DNA from 2 places in the Luteimonas qiangzhengi genome. Region 1 is predicted to be linked to the other one. Evidence: riboswitches for the same ligand, from Rfam matches in the RefSeq annotation. Region 1 holds a riboswitch; the other holds the start of a gene.

Region 1 (5,364 bases):
CGGCCGAGGTTGCCGTCGTAGCCGAGGAACAGCCCGGTGTTGTCGCGCTCGTCGACCGTGTATCCGGTGGTGCCATCGACGCGGTCGTTGCTGTAGTCCACCCCGATGCTGAGCAGGTGCGCCTGCGCCAGCTGCACATCGGCCTGCACAGATGCGCTGTCGCGGCGGGTGTCGAACGTGCTCATGAAAGTGTTTTCGTGGTAGTCGTCGGACTTGTCCGTGCTGCGACCCACGGCCGCGGTCAGGCCGAAGCTGCCCCCTTCCGGGGCATAGCGCATCTGCGCGCCCGCCACCTGCTGCTGGACCTTGGAACGGTTGGTCCAGGAGCCGTCGTATTCGTTCTCGCCGCTGGCGTTGAGGAAGTTGCCCTCCACCGTCAGGGTATCGGTGATGTGCAGGCCGGCGCGCATGGTCACCGAGGCGTTGCGGTAGCCATCCTCGTCGGGCTCGTCGGTGAAGCACCCGGTGAACAGCGTGCCCGAGCCGCGGCAGGCGTCGATGCCGTCGGTGCTCTGGTAGCCGCCGTGGGCGCCGATCCAGCCGCGCTCGCCGCGGTAGTTGAAACCGGCGCTGATGTCGCGGCTGTTGTTGCTGCCCGCGCCCAGCGACAGGTGGGGCGCAAAGCCTTCGGCGCTGCCGCCGCGAGTGAAGATGTGGATCACGCCCCCGATCGCTTCGGAGCCGTACAGGCTCGAGCGTGGGCCGCGCACGATCTCGATGCGCTCGATCTGTGCGACCGGGAAATCCTGGAACGCAGCCATGCCCGAGGTGGCCGAACCGACCTTGACGCCGTCGATCAGCACCAGCACGTGGTCGGACGCCGTGCCGCGCAGGAACACGCTGCTCAGCTTGCCGCGGCCGCCCTGGTTGCTGATATCCACGCCGGCGCGCCCGCGCAGCAATTCGATCAGGTCGCGCGCCTGACTGCGTTCGATCTCATCGCGGCCGATGACCTGTGCCGGCACCAGGCTGTCGGCCAGCAGCACTTCGGTGCGGGTGCCGGTGACGATCACCTCGTCCAGATCGGTCGCCTGGATGAAGCCGGCGGCCATTGCGGCGGGAGACAGGGCAAGGGCCACTGCAAGGGAAAGGATCTGGTACTGCGGTTTCATCGGAATCTCCATGCATCGCGCACGCCCGCGCGACCGGGTCGGTAAGGGGCTGCATGCATGGGGAGCGACGGTAGGGTGACGTGCGGTGCACGGCGCGCTGCCGCCGCAATGCCCTCCGCATCGCAACCAGTCGTCCTTCTGGCCGGTCTCCGGGCTCGCGGGCGGGGCGGCTGTGGCCGCTCCAGCCCCGGCGCCTTCCCGTGCGATGCACAGTGGCGGTTTGCCGGGGGGGTTCCACGCTTACCGTTGCGGGGGCAGCGCCGGAATGCTTCGCCGGCCGTGGCGGCGGGCGGAAGGTCACCGGCTTCCCGTTTCAACCGTTGGGGGAATCCCCGCGGGTCACCAGAAAGTGGGCGCAGTTTAAGGCATTGCCGGGGCCTGCGCCAAAGCACGCGGTGCGGCTGGGCGGGGTGCGCCGGTAGAATGCGTCCTCTTTGCCAGGAGAACGGGACCTGATGAGTGGGCCATGGTGGACTGGAGCCTGCCAAGCGCCGTCGGCGACGCACGCGGCCCGCGCCGTTGCGCGCCAGCAGCGGCTGACCAAGCCCCCCGGGGCGCTTGGCCGGATGGAGACCCTGGCCGTTGAACTCGCCGCCCTGCAGGCCAGCGATCGTCCCCGCGCCGCGCGCGTGCCGGTGCTGCTGTTCGCCGGCGACCACGGTGTGGTGGCACAGGGCGTGTCGGCGTTCCCGGCGCAGGTCACGGTGCAGATGCTGGCAAACTTCGCCGCCGGCGGCGCGGCGATCGCGGTGCTGGCGCGCGAGCTCGGCCTGCCGCTGCACCTGCGCGACGTCGGGACCCTGGCCGAAGGTGCGGTGGCCGGTGCTGTCGTTGACAAGCCCTGCCGCGGCACCCGCGATCTGAGCGTGGAGGCCGCGATGTCCGGTGCCGAAGTCGCCCACGCACTGGACGCCGGTCGCCGCGCCGTGGATGAGGCCGGCGAAGGCGCCGACCTGATGCTGCTGGGCGAGATGGGGATCGGCAACACCACCGCAGCCAGTGCGCTGGCCTGCGCCCTGGCCGGGCTGCCGGTTGAAGGCCTGGTCGGCGCCGGCACCGGCCTGGACGATGCCCGCATCGCGCTCAAGCAGGCGGTGGTGGAGCGCGCGCTGGCGCTGCACGGCGTCGCGATCACCGCCGCGCCACAGCCGGCGCTGGAGGCGCTGCGCCGCGTGGGCGGGCTGGAGATCGCGGCGCTGGCCGGGGCCATGGTGGCCGCCGCCCAGCGCAGCGTGCCGGTGCTGGTGGACGGCTTCATCGTCTCGGCCGCCGCGCTGGCGGCGGTGCGGCTCAACCCCGGAGTGCGCGACTGGCTGCTGTTCTCGCACTGCTCGGCCGAGCGCGGCCATGGGCGCCTGCTTGCGGCGCTGGATGCGACGCCGCTGCTGCAGCTCGACCTGCGCCTGGGCGAGGGTTCCGGCGCCGCGCTGGCGCTGCCGCTGCTGCGCCTGGCCTGTGCCCTGCACAACGACATGGCGACCTTCGCCGAAGCCGCGGTGGCGGGGGCGACGTCGGAGTGATCGTCGACCTGGTGCGCCACGCAGACACCGGACGTCGCGGCCACATGGACGGACGCAGTGATCCGCCGCTGGTAGCGGGCGCCACGGATGCGCCCTGTCGCCGCCACGCCGGTATTGCATGGATGCGCATCGTCAGCTCGCCGCTGCGTCGTGCGCATGACACCGCGCGGGCGTTGGCCGCGCCGCTTGGCCTGCTGGTACAGACGGACCCGCAGTGGACCGAGTTCGACTTCGGCGACTGGGACGGCATGCGCGGCGACGCGCTAGCGGCCGGGACCCTGGCTGCCTTCCACGGCGATCCGCGGCGCAACCCGCCACCCAATGGCGAAGCCTGGGACGCGTTCGGCCAGCGCATCGCAGGCGCCCTGCAGGCGCTGCTGGCCGATGTCGGCGGTGACGAGGCTCCCGTGCTGGTGGTCAGCCACGGGGGGGCGCTGCGGATGGCGCTTGCGCAGGCCTGTGGCCTGCCGCTGTCAGCGCTGTGGGCGCTGCGCATCGACTACGGTACCCGCCTGCGCCTGCGCGTGGAGGCCGGCGGCGATGGTCGCCTCTGGGGCGAGTTGCTGGAGCTCGCCCAGCCATGAGCCTGCGCCGGCTGACCCTCGCGTTCCAGTTCCTGACCCGGATCCCCACCCCGCAGGTGCATGACTTCCGCGACGACGACCTCACCCGTTCGGCGGTCTACCACCCGCTGGTCGGCATCGCCATCGGGCTGCTGCTGGCCCTGCCGCTATGGGCGTTCGACGGCCGCCCCTGGCTGGGCGCGGTGCTGGCGCTGGCGCTGTGGACCTGGGTGACCGGCGCGCTGCACCTGGACGGACTGAGCGATGTCGCCGACGCCATGGGCGCCGCGCACCGCGACCCGGAGCGCTTCCTCGCGGTGTTGAAGGACCCGCACATCGGCGTGTTCGGCGCGGTCATCCTGATCATGCAGCTGCTGCTCAAACTGGTGCTGCTGGCCGAGCTGGCCGGTTCGGCCTGGTGGTACGGGATCGTGTTGCTGCCGGCCTGGGCGCGCTGGGGCACGCTGTGGTGGAGCCGGCGCCTGCCGCCGATCCAGCAGGCGGGCATGGCCGAGCGCTTCTCCTGGAAGCTCGATATGCGCGCGGTGTGGCTGTGGGCGGCGGCGCTGGCGGCATTGAGCCTGCTCGTGGCCCCGCCTCTGCTGGCGGCGCTGGCGCTGGTGCCGCTGATTGGCCTGTACTGGATGCGCCGCCTGGGCGGCATCTCCGGCGACTGCCTGGGCGCCAGTATCGAGGCCATGGAAACCATGCTGCTGCTGGCGCTGGTGTTGGCCGCCGTGGGGTGGGGCGGCGTGGGGTGGGGCGGCGGGGGCTGAGAATTGCCGGTGTGCATGCGGATCGGTTTGGTGTTGCCTGCGGCAAGGGCGCAGCACCGACCTACGGAGAGTCGTCGTCCGGTTCGGGCTGCATGATGGTGGTGGTCACCGGGCCCGCTTCTTCCTGGCCGCGCGGCAATGGCAAGCCGGCGATGGCGGCTTCGGCCGCTTCCACCATCTCGCGGCGGCGCTCGTCCGGCACTTCCTGCCAGTGGCAGTCGTTCAGTGCGCCTTCGAGCGCGTAGAGCAGGTTCAGGCTGGGCCGGAAGCCGGCGCGACGCACCCGCATGTAGGCATCCACCGGACCGGCGGCCTCCAGGTCGGCGCGCGTGTGCAGGCCCACCTGGCGCAGCCAGGCGGCGGACTTCGGGCCGATGTTGCGCATCTTCTCTTCGCTCATCGCAGCGACTCGATGAAGATGCGGGCAATCTGCTCCAGGCCTTCCTGGTCGACTTCGTCAAACCGCGACGGTACCGGGCTGTCGATGTCGAACACGCCAATCAGCTGGTCATCGGCGTCGACCAGCGGCACCACCACTTCCGAGCGGGAAGCGGCATCGCAGGCGATGTGGCCCGGAAACGCATCGACGTCTTCCACCCGCTGGGTGGTCCGGGTGCGCGCGGCGGCGCCGCACACGCCGCGGTCCAGCGGGATGCGCACGCAGGCCGGCTGGCCCTGAAAGGGACCGACAACCAGTTCGGTGCCATCAAAAAAGTAGAAGCCCACCCAGTTCAGGTCGGGCAGGGCATGGAAGACCAGCGATGACAGGTTGGCGGCGTTGGCAATGCGGTCGCGCTCGCCGTCCAGCAGGGCGCGCACCTGCGCCTGCAGCTGTCCGTATTGGCTGGCCTTGTCGCCTTCAAGAGATGTGGATGCGAACATGGCCGCAGTGTAGCAACAGCAGGAAGAACCGCCGGATGATGGCCAGGATCCAAAGCAGGCAACAGCGCGGGGCAAGGCAATGAGCGCCGTGCGTCTCTATGTCACTGGTACCGACACCGGCGTGGGCAAGAGCCTGACGTCGGCCGCACTGTTGCACGCCCTGCGCGCACAGGGACAGCGGGCCGTGGGCATGAAGCCGGTGGCCAGCGGCTGCGAACGCACGCCGGAAGGCTGGCGCAACGAGGATGCGCTGCTGCTGCAGGCTGCCAGCGATCCGCGGCCGGTCTATGAGGACGTGAATCCGTACGCTCTGCCAGCGCCTACCGCCCCGCAGTTGGCGGCGCGCGAGGCGGGGGTCGAGGTGCGGATCGAGCCTTTGCAGGCCGCCTGTGCACGCCTGTCGGAGAAGGCCGACACCGTGGTGGTGGAAGGTGTTGGCGGCTGGATGGCGCCGCTGGCCGATGGGCTGGACCAGGCCGCGCTGGCGCGTGCGCTGGGTGCCGATGTGGTG
Region 2 (5,364 bases), on a different contig from region 1:
CGCCGACTGATGCGCTCGTCGGCCACCACCTCGGCGTACCTGTCGCGGAACGATCCCTCGCCCTTCTTCTCGTCGAAGAAGTCCTGCAGGTACCAGCCCTTGATCCGATGCACCTCGTGCGGATCGAACAGGTACCAGTCGCCGCGCCGCTCCACCGCCTCCATGAACAGGTCCGGGATGCACACCGCGGTGAACACGTCGTGCGCGCGCAGGCGCTGGTCGCCGTTGTTGAGCCGCAGGTCCAGGAACGCCTCGATGTCGCGGTGCCACACGTCCAGGTACACCGCCACCGCACCTTTGCGCTGGCCGAGCTGGTCCACCGACACCGCGGTGTTGTTGAGCTGCTTGATCCACGGCACCACGCCGCCGGAGGAGTTCGGCACGCCGCGGATCGCCGAACCCGATGCACGCACGTAGCCCATGTAGGCGCCTACGCCGCCGCCGCCCTTGGACACGCGGGCAATGTCGGTGTTGGAGTCGTAGATGCCCTGCAGCGAGTCCTCCACCGTGTCGATGAAGCAGCTCGACAGCTGCCCGCCCACCTTGCCGGCGTTCTGCAGGGTGGGCGTGGCCACGGTCATGTACAGGTTCGACAGCGCCCAGTACGCCTCGCCCACCAGCTGCATGCGCCGTTCGCGCTGGGCCGGGGTGGGGCCGCCCTCGTCCTGCATCAGGTACAGGGCGATGGTCAGCCAGCGCTCCTGCGGCAGCTCGTACACGCTGCGGGCGGTGTCGGTGGCCAGATAGCGGGTGGCCAGCAGGTACAGGCCGTTGTAGGTGAACAGCAGGTCGCGGTCCGGATCGATCATGCGCCCGGCCTGCTCCAGCTCCTGCTTGGTGTAGGCGCGCAGGATGTCGTTGGAATAGATGTTGCGGTCCGCCAGGCTCTCCTGCAGGCCCACGTAGGAGCCGTACTTTTCGCCCACGTCGTAGAAGCGGTTGCGACCGGCGCGCTTGTACAGCCGGTGCAGGTACAGGCGCGCGGCGAAGAATTCCCACTCCGGCGCGGCCACGTCCACGCGGGCCTCGGCTTCCCGGATCAGGTGATCCACCAGGTCGTCGGCGTTGACCGACTGTTTGCGCTCGACGAAGCCGAACACGCTGGCCTTGTAGTCGGCGACGTCCAGCTGCGGGAAACCGGCGTGGACCCGGTCGATGGCGCGCTCCAGGCGGGCGCGATCGTAGGGCATGCGCCGGTTGCCGGCTTCCTTGGTGATCCAAGTGGTCGCTCCGGTGTCGGGAGCGTCGGCGGCCTGCGCGGGAATCTCCGGGCTGGCGGTGGCGGTGGAGCTGTCGATGGTCATGGCTGTCTCCCGGATCGGTTGCGCACATCCGCCTGTTCCCGACAGGCGGTGAAGGGCACGGGCGCGCGCCGACGCAGGCGTCGTCGCGGCCTTGCCCCCTCGGGCAGGCGGTTTCGTCACAGGATGGGAAAGCGGCGTCGCATGGACGGCGACAGCCGGGGAATCAGGCGGTCGCGCATATCGCATGCTTCGCCAGCCATCTCCCCCCGGAGAATCCGCAGCCGGCACCGCGCGACGTGCTTGCGCGCGGCTGTCGGCAGGTCTTCGGACTCATGGGCACGGAGGCGCGTCGCCTCCACCTTGCCCGCCGCTTCCCAGGACCCGGGGTCCCAGTGCTGTGTGGCGGGGTCGTTCCCAATTACCGCTGCGGGGCAGCGCCGGAATGGCCGGTCCGGGTGGAATACGCTCCACATGGACAGGCGTCACCGGCTTCCCTTTTCATCCGGCGGATAGCCACCGCCGGAACCGACCGGCACAACATATCGTGGCCTGCGAATTTGTCAACGCAAAATGTTGTGGTCCGCCAGCCGGGCGGCTTTCAGGAGCGATGCGGCGTGGCGAGGTATTCGGCGCTGCGCATTTCAATCAGGCGCGAGGCGGTGCGCTCGAACGCGCCGGCCAGGCGTTCGCCCGCATACAGGGCCGGCGGCTCGTCGGCAGCGGTGCACACCAGCTTGACCTGGCGGTCGTAGAGTTCGTCCACCAGATTCACGAAGCGGCGTGCGGAATCGTCGCGCAGGCCATCGAATACCGGGATGCCACCCAGCAGCAGGGTGTGGAATTCGCGGCTGATCTCGATGTAGTCGTTCGATCCGCGCGGCCCTTCGCACAGGGCGTTGAAATCAAACCAGGCCATGCCCGGGCAGCGCGCGCGTACCGGGATCCGGCGCCCTTCCAGCTCGATACCGCTGTCGCGGTGCGCATCGTTGCCGCCCAGTTCATGCCAGCGGGTCCGCAGCCAGGCGTCGGCACCTTCATCCAGCGGAGTGCGATAGACCGGCGAGCGGGTCAATGCGCGCAGGCGGTAGTCGGTTTCGCTTTCGATATACAGCTCGCGGCAGTGCGCCTGGATCAGCGCGATCGCCGGCAGAAAGCGCGCGCGCTGCAGGCCGTCGCGGTACAGGTCGGGTGGGGCCACGTTGGAGGTGGTCACCAGCACGATGCCTTCGGCGAACATGCGCTCCAGCAGGCGCGCCAGGATCATGGCGTCGCCGATGTCGCCGACAAAGAACTCGTCCAGCACCAGCACCCGCAGGCCGGCCCGACGCCAGCCCTGCACGATCAGCGCGAGGCGGTCGCGCTCGCCGCCGTGTGCCTGCAGCTGGTCGTGGACCTGACGCATGAAGCGGTGGAAGTGGGTGCGGTATTTGCCCGCGCTGCCCACGGGCGTGGCGCGGCCTTCGTCGCTGGCGCCGGCAGCGGCCAGATCCGCGCCCTTGAGGTCGGGCAGCGGCAGGCCGGCGTGCAGCAGATCGACCAGGAAAGTCTTGCCGCGGCCAACGCCGCCCCACAGGTACAGGCCCTCGATGGGCTCGTCGGCGCTGGCGCCGCGCAGCCGGTCCAGCAGGCCGCGCCGCGCCGGCGGGCGCGAAACGGCCGCGTGGATGCGATCAAGTTCAACCAGCACCGCGCGCTGGGCGGGGTCGTCCTGCCAGCTGCCTGCGGCAACGCCGGCGTCGTAGGCCTGCGAAGGGATCATTGCCGGCAGCGGGTCACGCCTCGGCGGCCGGCAGGTGCTGGCGCACTCCGTTCTTGACCGCGCCGCGCAGGTCCATCAGCTTGCGGTGGAAAAAGTGCCCGCTGTCGGGAATACGTACCAGCTCGGCGGAGGCGTCGGTTTCGTCCAGCCAGTCGTACACGGCCTGCGGATCAACGATCTCGTCTTCTTCGCCCTGGATCACCAGCCACGGGCAGGTGGGCAGCTGGATGGAATCAAAATCCCAGCGTCCGGCGGGCGGCGCGATGGAGATCAGCATGCCCGGCTCGATCTGTGCCGCGGCGGCCAGGCTGACGTAGGCGCCGAAGCTGAAACCGGCCAGCCACAGGCGCTGGCCCGGACGCTGCGCGCGTACCCAGGCGGCCACTGCGCGCAGGTCATCGACTTCGCCGCGGCCTTCGTCAAACGTGCCTTCCGACTCACCCGTGCCGCGGAAGTTGAAGCGCACCGTGGTGGCGCCCAGCTCGCGCAGCGAGCGCCCGGTCATGGTCACGACCTTGTTGTGCATGGTGCCGCCCTCGGTGGGCAGCGGGTGGCAGACGATCACGGTGAGCGGCAGGGCCGCTACATCTTCGTCGGGAAAGTCGACGGCCACTTCCAGTGCGCCGGAGGGCCCGGGCAGCGTCAACGTGCCGGATTGGATGGGGAAAGTGGGGTTGGTCATGGCGGAAATGATAGGCGATCCGGTGTTGCAAGGAGGTGGTTGGCCCCGGAAACCACCTGGATCGAGTCAGCCCCACGGCTGCAGGCCGAGCGCCGCCCGGAGAGGGGCTGCGCCTGGCCGGTTGAAGGAGGGGCTCAGGAAGGGGGGTTCTTTGCGGCGTCGATATAGTCGCCGTACGCGTTCATCTGCGCAGTGAACCCGTAGCTGAAGTTCGATGCACTGAGGATCACATCCTGGATGAAGCCGTTGGACTCGGTCTTGATGCCTTCCAGATAGCTGTAATCCTCGGGCAGTGCCTCCATGATCGCGGTCTTGGCCTCGTTGGTCAGGCGGCCCTGTGCGTCCGTCAGCGCACCGCTGCCAAGCTCGGCCAATTTGTCGGCGATGGCGTCGCGAACCTCTTCGGAGAGCCCGCCGAGTGCATCGGAAACCAGTTCCGATATCGGGCCGGAAGCAAACTTGCCGCCTACCGGGATAACGGAAATGGCAGTGTCGAGCAGGAAGCCGATGAAGGCATCGCGGGCGGCGATATCAGTGCGCAGGTCGACGTAGCCCGATGACACGGCGTCTTGCATCACCGCGCCGATCATTGCGGTGCGGCCTTCGCCGGCATCAACGGCACTCTTGTCGTTACCGTCGACCACGCCGTCACCGTTCACGTCCATGCTGTCGGACATGTTGCCGAGCCGGATGTTTTCACTGGTGAATTCGCCAATCCGGTCCATCGCCTGCGCCGCGAGCGGGTTGTCCGGGTTCAGTGCGGTCATCCGCACCAGGTTGGACAGCGCGGACAGGTTCTCGCCCACCGGGGTGCTTCCCTCATTGGTGGAGCCGGTGGTCTGGGTGGGGTTGGGGACCGTCAGGCGGTCGAGAATTTCGTCCGAATGGTTCAGGAACAGGTCGGCCACTGCTTCGGCGCGATCGCCCCAGGGGCGATTTTCGTATGTGTAGTAGTGGTTCCCGGGGCCATTGTCGGTCGAGTGGTCGTTGATGTAATGGACCAGTTCGATGACTTCATCGGTAGTGCCGTGCGAGGAGGTGGCTTCGATAAGGATCGCCATTGGGTCGCGCACGTTGCCCAGACCGTCGTTTCCGGTGTCGTAGGACATGCCGTGCTGGGAAACGGTGTCACGCAGGTGGCTGCGCTGCTCCGCACTCAAGCCGGAGAGCATGGCATGCACCGACTGGGAGCCGCCGGATTGCTCCAGCGCGTTGAGGAGCATACCGGCCCAGGCCGCCCGCGTATGCGGTTCGGGCATGTTCTCGACCAGTACATGATGGGTGAGGAAGTCGGCGGCGAACTTTTCGATGAAGGCCGTCGAACCGGGGCCATTGGCACCGGTGAGGGTGGCAAGCAGGGCATTGATGTTCTCGTCGGAGGCAAGCGGTCCAACCGCGTCCCCCATCACATTCACAAAGTCGCGCGCCTGTTCAAAACTGACCGACCCATTGACGTAGGCCTCGCCGAAGGCATCGAAGATCGCATCGCGCTCGCGTTGTGTGATGGTGCCCTCCGAGACCAGAGTGTTGAGACGGTCTACCGTGAGCCAGGAATGCAGTGCCCCGGAGTCCTGGTCGAGAATTTCCGCGAACAGGTCATCGCGCTGGTCGGCTGGCAAGCGCTCCAGTTCTTGGGCAAACACGTCCATGCGCTGCTCGTAATCGTCCTTGATGATCCA

The links. Region 1 has a riboswitch for cobalamin ahead of btuB (TonB-dependent vitamin B12 receptor). Riboswitches for the same ligand answer to the same signal wherever they lie in the genome.
Region 2: another riboswitch for cobalamin. It lies ahead of WCE59_RS02465 (ribonucleoside-diphosphate reductase subunit alpha); the one in region 1 lies ahead of btuB (TonB-dependent vitamin B12 receptor).

The regions. Positions count from the first base shown of each region.
Region 1 is NZ_JBCLVE010000011.1:58,423-63,786, reverse strand. It holds gene btuB (TonB-dependent vitamin B12 receptor) at 1-1,112, opposite strand, end outside; cobalamin riboswitch at 1,236-1,474, opposite strand; gene cobT (nicotinate-nucleotide--dimethylbenzimidazole phosphoribosyltransferase) at 1,568-2,632, shown strand; gene WCE59_RS09875 (histidine phosphatase family protein) at 2,629-3,216, shown strand; gene cobS (adenosylcobinamide-GDP ribazoletransferase) at 3,213-3,971, shown strand; gene WCE59_RS09865 (TfoX/Sxy family protein) at 4,033-4,371, opposite strand; gene WCE59_RS09860 (GAF domain-containing protein) at 4,368-4,853, opposite strand; gene bioD (dethiobiotin synthase) at 4,933-5,364, shown strand, end outside.
Region 2 is NZ_JBCLVE010000003.1:18,530-23,893, reverse strand. It holds gene WCE59_RS02465 (ribonucleoside-diphosphate reductase subunit alpha) at 1-1,304, opposite strand, end outside; cobalamin riboswitch at 1,543-1,789, opposite strand; gene zapE (cell division protein ZapE) at 1,843-3,003, opposite strand; gene WCE59_RS02455 (alpha/beta hydrolase) at 3,017-3,685, opposite strand; gene WCE59_RS02450 (hypothetical protein) at 3,820-5,364, opposite strand, start outside.